2 linked regions of the Hahella sp. HNIBRBA332 genome follow. The protein of the gene in region 2 binds, or shares a complex with, the protein of the main gene of each other region. Links are inferred from orthologs where the notes say so. Each region holds a gene or a part of one and is shown on either strand. Other genes may lie near its edges.

What was found.
Region 1: the proteins of xseA (region 2) and O5O45_RS30865 are in contact, whole or in part, in a cryo-EM structure (PDB 8TXR), measured with the Escherichia coli proteins. The link is inferred for Hahella sp. HNIBRBA332 from one-to-one orthologs.

Annotation. Positions count from the first base shown.
Region 1 is NZ_CP132203.1:6,931,798-6,935,902, reverse strand. What follows is about bases 1-2,894. They hold O5O45_RS30865 (exodeoxyribonuclease VII small subunit), read left to right. Parts: upstream 1-1,255; coding sequence 1,256-1,534; downstream 1,535-2,894. Other genes in these bases: dxs (1-deoxy-D-xylulose-5-phosphate synthase), read left to right, coding at 2,549-2,894; O5O45_RS30860 (polyprenyl synthetase family protein), read left to right, coding at 1,518-2,417; pomA (flagellar motor protein PomA), read right to left, coding at 253-1,011; O5O45_RS30875 (flagellar motor protein MotB), read right to left, coding at 1-239. In the rest of the region: more of dxs, read left to right, coding at 2,895-4,105. UniProt on the Escherichia coli protein: Bidirectionally degrades single-stranded DNA into large acid-insoluble oligonucleotides, which are then degraded further into small acid-soluble oligonucleotides.
Region 2 is NZ_CP132203.1:630,624-636,026, reverse strand. The notes cover bases 1-2,980. They hold xseA (exodeoxyribonuclease VII large subunit), read left to right. Parts: upstream 1-813; coding sequence 814-2,148; downstream 2,149-2,980. Other genes in these bases: O5O45_RS03040 (PaaI family thioesterase), read right to left, coding at 2,733-2,980; O5O45_RS03045 (PaaI family thioesterase), read right to left, coding at 2,296-2,730; guaB (IMP dehydrogenase), read right to left, coding at 1-646. Outside these bases: more of O5O45_RS03040, read right to left, coding at 2,981-3,224; O5O45_RS03035 (DUF599 domain-containing protein), read right to left, coding at 3,366-4,079; O5O45_RS03030 (M48 family metalloprotease), read left to right, coding at 4,219-5,403. UniProt on the Escherichia coli protein: Bidirectionally degrades single-stranded DNA into large acid-insoluble oligonucleotides, which are then degraded further into small acid-soluble oligonucleotides.

The DNA of each region.
Region 1 (4,105 bases), 6.3 Mb from region 2 along the record:
AACTCTTGGGCGATGATGCTGGTGCCCTTGGGAATACTGTCCACATTGACGATCGCCTGCACGCCGAAGGCCTCCCGCATAGAGCCAGCCAAACGCTTGAACTTGAGCGCGTCCATCTCGGAGAAAGACAGTAGCAACACAAAGAAACACATCAGCAAGGACATCAAATCGGCGAAAGTCGCCATCCAGGCGGGCAGCCCGGGAGGACATTCGCACTTTTGCTCTTCTTCGTCATTCATTGGCGCACTCCCGTCAGGCTTCTTCAGTCTGACGTTTACCTTCAGGCAGATAAGTGCGTAGCATGGTTTCAATCACACGTGGGTTCTGCCCCGCCTGAATCGCCAACAGAGCGTCAATAATCATGGATTTGATCTGCTCTTCCTCTCCCATTCTCAGTTTCAATTTATCTGCAACCGGAATAGCGATCATATTCGCCAACATGGCGCCGTATAACGTGGTCAGCAGCGCAACGGCCATCGCAGGTCCAATTGACTTTGGATCATCCATATTCGACAGCATCGCCACCAGACCAATCAGCGTCCCAATCATCCCCATCGCGGGGGCGACATCCCCCATTGCTCCGAATACGGAAGATCCTTGCTTGTGCCTGTCTACAGTGAGATTACGGTCCTTGGTCAGCAGTGCTTTGACGACGTCGCCGTCATGGCCGTCTATCAGCAGTTGTATGCCTTTAGACAGGAATGCGTTGGGTATTTCTTTGCCTTCCAGGGAGAGCAGGCCGCCTTTTCTGGCGGCATCAGCCAGCTCAACGACCTGTTCAATTAACTCTTCGGGCTTATCCAGCTTGAACATAAAAGCCTTGGCCGCCACCTTGCCAGCGCTTAGGAACTGACCGAGCGAAAACTTCATCAAAACAACCAGAAGCGTACCGCCAAATACGATGAGCAGCGACGGCACATCAACAAACATTCCAATTGAGCCGCCCAACATCATCGCCATCGCAACGATAGCCAAACCGCCAATGAGGCCCAAAAGCGTAGCTAAATCCACAAAGCGCTCCTTTACGGGTGGACAGTACAGAATAAACCCAGAGGATGCCGGCGCTGAGACTGGCCGCGCCGGGCTTCCCCAAAGTATAGACAGGGAATTTAAAAACTGCTGACTTATCCGGGTGTTAGTTTAATGAAGAAGACGCCGACAAAGCCCGCTGCGGCTGAATTTTAACGGCGACCGATTGACCCTGACGGCGCTCTCAGGTAGGGTGGCTCTGCGCAAAAACCGGCATAAGAACACAATGACTGAAAAAAACGCCAACTCTGATGTAAGTCCCTCCACCAGCGGCTCAACGCCCGATTTCGAAGACGCATTGCAGCGTCTAGAAGTCCTGGTGAGAAAGCTGGAGCAAGGCGACCTTAAACTGGAAGAAGCCCTGGTCGCTTTTGAAGAAGGCGTCCAACTCACTCGCCACTGCCAAACCGCCTTGCAGACTGCAGAACAAAAGGTTCAACAGTTAATTGAAGAGCGCGGAGCCCCGCTAACCAAACCTTTTGATCAGAATGACGCCGAAGACTGATTCTCTCGACGACTTTTTCCAGCGTAACCGCGCCCAAATCGACCAAGCCCTAGCCAACCTGCTTCCCAATCCGGAAGGCCCCAAGGCCAGGCTGAATGAGGCCATGCGTTATTGCGTGCTTAACGGCGGAAAGCGAGTACGTCCTTTACTGTTGCTCGCTACTACGGAAGCCTTGGGCGGAGACCTGCAACAGGCGTTACCCGCCTGCTGCGCGGTAGAACTGATTCACGCCTACTCTTTGGTGCATGACGATTTGCCGGCAATGGACGACGATTCTCTGCGCCGAGGCAAACCCACTTGCCATATCGCTTTTGACGAAGCCACCGCCATTCTGGTCGGCGATGGCCTGCAAACACTGGCGTTTAGCGCATTAACCGAGCCCTCAGGCGCATCCGCGGAAAGCATGCTGCAGATGGTGCGAGAACTTGCCCGCGCCAGTGGGCATCAGGGCATGGTCGGCGGACAGGCTATCGATATCTACTCAGAGGGCCATACGCTCAAGCTTGAGGAATTGGAGCGCATGCACCTGGAAAAAACCGGCGCGCTGATTGAGTCGAGTATTGTATTGGGCGCCCTGTCCGCCGGCCGGACTGACGCAGAAACCATTGACGGCTTACGCCGCTTCGCGCAGGCCATTGGCTTGGCGTTTCAGGTTCGTGACGACATCATAGACGTGGAAAGCGACACCAGCGTATTAGGTAAAACCGCAGGGAAAGACGCCGAGCGCAACAAACCTACGTACACGTCTCTATTGGGTCTTGAACAAGCGAAACTGAAGGCGCGCCAGCTATATGAGGAAGCCCTCGCGCAGCTGCAGGCGCTGGGTTTGCAGAACTCCCGGTTACAGGATCTTGCCAGCTTCATGATCGAGCGCACGCATTGATCGCCAATTGCCCGTGTTCTCCAACCCAACATCGCTTATAATGGCCGATTGCTTTTATAGGCAATTTTTTTGCGTCCGAGGCTATGATCCGGCGGCTAATCCCTTAGAACCGAGCGACTACAACTGCAAGAATGCAAAAACCATACGTATTTCAAGAAATTCCAGTGCATCGGCCCAATACGCCGTTGCTCGACAAAATCGACTCTCCGGCCCAGCTGCGCCTTCTTAATGAAGCTGAGCTCCTGCAGTTGGCGCACGAACTACGTGCATTTTTGCTGTACAGCGTAGGCCAATCCGGCGGCCATTTCGGCGCGGGCCTGGGCGTGGTGGAGTTAACCGTAGCCTTGCACTACGCCTTCAATACTCCCGACGACCGACTGGTTTGGGACGTGGGTCATCAAGCTTATCCCCACAAAATACTTACTGGCCGCCGTGAGCAAATGCTCACTATTCGCCAAAAGGACGGTCTCGCCGCTTTCCCCCGTCGCGAGGAAAGCCCTTATGACACCTTTGGCGTTGGACACTCCAGCACCTCTATCAGCGCCGCACTGGGCATGGCGATCGCCGCGCGCATGCAGAACCTGCCCCGGAAAGCCATCGCCGTTATCGGCGACGGAGCCATGACCGCGGGTATGGCGTTCGAAGCTTTGAACCACGCCGCCGACACTAAAGCGGACCTGCTGGTGATTCTGAACGACAACGATATGTCGATTTCCCGTAATGTCGGCGGGCTGTCCAACTATTTCGCCCGCCTGTTGGCGAGCAAGACATACAATCAGATGCGCGACAGCGGCAAGCGCGTGCTGCAAGGCGCACCGGGTCTGATGGAGCTGGCTCGCAAAACAGAAGAGCATTTTAAAGGCATGGTCGCTCCAGGCACTCTGTTCGAAGAGCTTGGCTTCAACTATATCGGACCGATAGACGGCCACGATCTGCCTCGTTTAGTTGAAACCCTGAATAATATCAAGGAACTGAGCGGACCTCAGTTCCTGCATGTGGTCACGAAAAAGGGCAAGGGCTTCGCTCATGCGGAAAGCGACCCTATCGGCTATCACGCCATCAACAAGATTGAACCCAAGCCCAAGGTGCAAGACACCGCCAAAGCGCCCAAAAAGCCGCGCTACTCCAATATTTTTGGTCAGTGGTTGTGCGACATGGCGGAACAGGACGCCAGCTTGGTGGGCATCACTCCCGCCATGTGCGAAGGCTCCGATCTGATCGAGTTCTCCAAACGCTTCCCGGAACGTTATTACGATGTCGCCATCGCGGAGCAGCATGCAGTGACTTTAGCCGCTGGCTTGGCTTGCGACGGAGCCAAGCCGGTAGTGGCCATTTACTCCACCTTCCTGCAGCGCGCCTATGACCAGCTCATTCACGATGTCGCAATTCAGAATCTGGATGTGCTTTTCGCTATCGACCGCGCAGGTTTGGTCGGCGAAGACGGTCCTACCCACGCCGGCAGTTTTGATCTCACCTACCTGCGTTGCATCCCCAATATGGTGGTCATGGCGCCGTCGGATGAAGATGAAACCCGTAAAATGCTGACTACAGGATACAGATTCACAGGTCCCGCAGCAGTGCGTTACCCAAGAGGCAACGGACCAGGCGCGGAAATCAACCCTGGGCTGGAGTCCTTGGAGATAGGCAAAGCCAACCTGCGTCGCCGCGGCGCGCAGACTGTCATTTTG
Region 2 (5,403 bases):
GCCCTTGCTCGTCCTTGGACGCGCGTGGGTAGTCCTGCGCCTTCTGAATATCTTTCAGCGTGATCAAGCCCTTCAGCTCAAACTCGTTGTTCACCACCAACACTTTTTCGATACGGTGACGGTGCAACAGGTTCTTCACCGTTTCCATGTCGTAACCTTCGGTGACGGTGACCAGCTTCTCTTTCGGCGTCATCAGTTCCTGAACTTTCTTGTTCAGGTTGTTTTCAAAACGGATGTCGCGACCGGTGATAATGCCCACCAGATCCTTACCGTCCACCACCGGCAGACCAGAGATATTATTGGCCATGGTGATAGCGCGAACTTCACTGACCGTGTTGTTCGGTGAAACAGTGATGGGGTCTTTCACCACACCACTTTCAAATTTCTTCACCGTACGCACTTCCGCCGCTTGCTGCTCGATCGTCATATTCTTATGAATAATGCCGATGCCGCCTTCCTGCGCCAGTGCGATAGCCAAACGGGCTTCCGTTACGGTATCCATGGCGGCGGAGACAAGGGGGAGGTTGATCGTGATGTCGCGGGTAAGTCGGGTGGTCAGGCTGACGTCTTTGGGCAGGACTTCAGAATAACCAGGGATGAGGAGAACGTCGTCGAAGGTTAGCGCTTCTTGAGCTATGCGCAGCATATGAATCGCCTTTTTGCTTGCAAATAAGTTAATCGGACTATTATAAATTTTAAGGCATAATCAGTAAACTTACGGACTTCCCTAATACCCGCTTTTCTCTAAGAAATTCCGTAATTCGCCTGCAAATGGGCAAAATAAGCCACAGAGTTGGATAAAAATACAGCATAATGAGCGAGCTCAGCCCCCATTCTCCCCTTTCCGTCAGTGAATTAAACCGTCAAGTGCGCCGACTTTTGGAAGTCAGCTTCATGCAGGTCTGGGTGACCGGTGAAATCTCCAACTTCAGTTGTCCCAGTTCTGGACACTGGTATTTCTCTCTTAAGGACGACAAGGCCCAGGTGCGTTGCGCCATGTTTCGCAACCGCAATATGTTTGTGAAACAGCGCCCCCGGGATGGAGAGGCGGTTACTTTGCGCGCCAAGGTCAGTCTTTATGAAGGACGCGGCGAGTTTCAGTTAATTGCGGAAGGTATGGAGCTGGCGGGAGAAGGCGAACTAAGGCGCGCCTTCGAGGAATTGAAGCTGAAGCTGTCTCGCGAGGGTCTGTTTGATGACGCCCGCAAACGCCCATTGCCCGCCATGCCCAAGCAGATCGGCGTGATCACCTCGCCGACCGGCGCTGCAGTGCGCGATATTCTCACCGTACTGAAAAGACGCTTCCCCGCCATTCCCGTTTTATTGTTTCCCGTCCCGGTTCAAGGCAAAGAAGCCGGACCGGCTATCGTCGCAGCGATAGCGAGCGCCAACCGACTTAACGCCTGCGATGTGCTGATTGTGGGCCGCGGCGGCGGCTCGCTGGAAGATCTGTGGGCCTTCAATGAAGAGCCCGTGGTCCGCGCCATTGCCGCGAGCGCCATCCCCATCGTCAGCGCTGTCGGACACGAAACCGACATCACCATCGCCGATCTGGTCGCCGACCTTCGCGCGCCCACGCCATCCGCCGCTGCGGAGAAAATCAGTCCGGACCAGGCTGAGTGGAAACATCGCTTTCTGATATACGAACAAAGGCTTGGCGCCGCTGCGCAGCGCCTGTTGCGACAGGAAGGCATGCGCCTCAACCAGCTTCGAGAACGCCTCAAGCATCCTGGCCGGCGTCTGCAGGAGTCCGCCCAGCGCCTGGATGATCTGGAAATGCGTCTGCATCGGCAAGCACAAAATCTGCTATCTGCTCGTCGCAATCAATTGACGCATCTGCATGACCGTCTGCTGGCGTCCAGCCCCCGGCAGTCTCTAAAAAACCGCTACGCCACCGTGGATGCCCTTGATCATCGTTTGCAAACCGCTGTCTTGTCTGTGTTAAGACACAAATCTCAGCACTTCGCCAAGCTGTGCGGTCACATGGAAGCGGTCAGCCCAATCGCTACCCTGGCGCGAGGATACGCCATCGTCTCTGACGAAAATGGCCAGATTATTCGCAGCGAGAAAGAAGTTCGGACAGGGCAAAAGGTCAAAGCCCGTCTCAGCGACGGTGAAATTCATTGTGAAGTGATCGCATCCGCCTGACCTGAAAAAAAACCATAACCAGCGGTGTGCAGCGACCTCATCAATAAGAAAAACAAGAGCGACACAAAAAGAAAGCACTAACAAGTGCTATATAAAAGGAGAATATAAGCAAGCCGCAGGCAAGGACCCGCGGCTCGACAAAGCGCCTCAACCCAGCAAAAAATGCGCCCGCGCCAATGCGATCGGGTCCTTACGCTTTTTCTGCCATGCGCTGACGCTGACATTGGCGACGCGATTGCCGCGACGAGTCAGCTTACATTCCGCATACGTCTCCTGATACAAGCCTGCACGCAGATAGTCCAAAGAAAAGTCGACGATCCGCGGAAAGGTGTCGATCTCCAGGAAAATAGCGAGATGGAATGCAGCGGCCAACTCCATGAATCCGCCGATCACGCCACCATGAATCGCAGGCAAAATGGGGTTGCCCAAATTCTGCTCCCGCTTGGGCAGAATAAACACCACTTCGTTGCCGAAACGCTCACAGCGCACACCAAGGGTGCTGGCGTAGGGAATCAGTTCCAGAAGCTTATTGTAGTCGCCGCTGCGATGAGCCTGCGCGACGTGTTGCTGTAAAGATTCCATGATTACTTTCTGCCCTCGATCTTTTCCCAAAACCAATCGGGGGAAGCGTCACGCCCAATCCGCATGAACGTGGCGACGCAGTTGGCCACCGTCGTGTCCGGGCCCCGTTGGAAGGCTTCGCAACGGGTGAAGACGATGGTGCCGGTCACCCGATAGCAACGGGCCCGCGCGAAGACGGTCTTGCCGGGCTGCGCCGGACGCATGTAGTCCACTCGCAGATCCAGGGTGGGACACAACTCCAGTTCGGGCAGACAACATAATACGCTGCCGCCGGAAGCGGTATCCATCAACGTAGTAATGGCGCCGCCATGGATAACGCCCGTATCGGTATCGCCAACGATGTGTTCGCTATAAGGCAGTTCCAGCTCCAGGCCATCCGCATTGGCGCAAGTCACTTTAATGCCAAGTTCTCGACATTGATTAAGGCTATCCAGAAACCTCGATACCCGGCCGAAACGAAGCTCGTCGTTCTCCCAGGGTTCGTACTGCTGCATGTTTCAGTTATCCGTCGCTGTATAAATTGAATGAACGTCCTGCGTGTCGACAACCGGGCTTCATCAACCTCAGCCGCCCCAAACGCAAAAGTGATTCAACCGCGGTAGCGTCACATGCTTTATATTGTCGACGCTCCGCGATTACTCTTTCCCCGCCGCCTCATCCTCAAAGGTCTTACCGGCGCGCAACGCTTTCAGAGCGCGGGACCGGAACTCCCGTTGAAACAGGATAGCCACCACAGCGCTGGTTATCGCCATGAACAATATCGGATGGATAAACCAGGTTAATACGGCGAGTCCATAATAGTATGACCGCAAACCCAGGTTAAAAGAATCCCCGGCCAGGTTCGCCACCCGTGCGGCGGACTGGGCCAACGCCTCACGCGCGCCGGAACTGACCTTGTCCTCGTAGGTCAACGGCGCGCTGCTGATCAGCACCCCACAGAAGTTGTATTGCCGCATCGACCAGGTGAACTTAAAAAAGGCATACACGAACACCGCGCACAGCACCACCAGCTTGAGTTCCCACATGAACTTGCCGGTCTGTGCAATATAGGGTAGATCACTAAAGACGGACATGGCTTTGTCCGTATACCCTATAGCGGTGATCAAACCCGCGAGGATCAATAAGCTGCTGGAGGCGAAAAAAGCGCCGTTGCGCTCCAGATTGCCTACCACGGAAGCATCGGCGATACGGGCGTCGCGCATCAGCGTACGACGCATCCAGTCAGCGCGATACAGATCCAGGGTATTGGAGAGGCAGGGCCGGGTTTTAGCGCGGTGCTCCGAGTAATAGGTGTAACCGACGCAATTCAATAAGAACCAGACGAGAGCAATATAATCCAGTAGATTCATAACACCTTAATCGTTAGATACTTTGTTATTATTCTTGACCATTTTTTGTAGAAATTCATTTAGACGCTTGGAGAAGATAATGCTACGCCTCTTTACATGTAGCCTGTGCTTAATCTTGATCCTGCTGCAAGGGTGCAGTGTGAACCCGGTTACCGGCAAACGCGAAATCATGATCATCAGCGAGCAGCAGGAGATGAGCCTGGGACAGGAACAGTACCAACCCGCACAACAATCCCAGGGCGGACTGTATTATCTTGATCCAGAGCTGACCTTCTATGTTCGCCAAGTTGGGGAAAAGCTCGCCAAAGTCAGCGACCGCCCCGACCTGCCCTACGAATTCGTCGTACTCAATAATTCCGTTCCCAACGCCTGGGCGCTGCCCTCCGGCAAGATCGCCATCAACCGCGGCCTGCTGGCGAAGCTGGATGACGAGGCGCAACTGGCCGCCGTACTCGGCCACGAAATCGTCCACGCCGCCGCCCGCCACAGCGCCAAGCGCATGCAGTCGAACTTGCTCATATCAGCCGGCGTGGCCGGTTTGGGACTGGCGCTGGACAACCAGGACTATCGGGACATTCTGGTGGGCGGAGCCGCCATGGGCGCCACGATGGCGGTGGCGAAGTATGGTCGGGATCATGAGCTGGAGTCTGATCATTACGGCATGCAATACATGGCCTCCGCCGGTTATGACACGCAGGCGGCAGTGGAACTGCAGCAATTGTTCGTAAAACTCTCTGAAGGGCGCTCACAGAACTGGCTGGAAGGATTGTTCGCCTCACATCCGCCCTCCCCTGAACGCGTAGAAGAGAACCGCCGCACAGCCCTGACGCTGCCCCAATCGAATTATCGCGGCAAAGACGCCTTTATGAGAGCAACGGCTCGCCTGCGCAAAACCGTTCCCGCCTATGAAGCCTATGACGAAGGCGTAAAGGCGCTGAAAGCAGGCGACGCCGACAAAGCGCTACAACGGGCCAATCAGGCCATCAAGCTGGAACCGGAGGAAGCGATGTTTTACTCCCTGCGCGGCGACATCTATAAGAAGCAGAACAAAGACTCTGCAGCACTGAAAGAATACGATAAAGCCGTATCGCTGAACCCGGAATACTTCGCCCACACGCTCAAACGCGGCCTGGCCTATAAAGAGATAGGAGACAGCGCCAAAGCCGCGCTGGATCTACGCCGGGCCAACGATTTACTGCCGACTTCCGTCGCCAATCTTGCGCTGGGCGATATCGAAGCGCAAAGCAATAATTCCGCCGCCGCGATCAGCCACTACAGTGCCGCCGCGGAGGCGTCAGGAGCTTACGGCCAGGAAGCGCGCCAG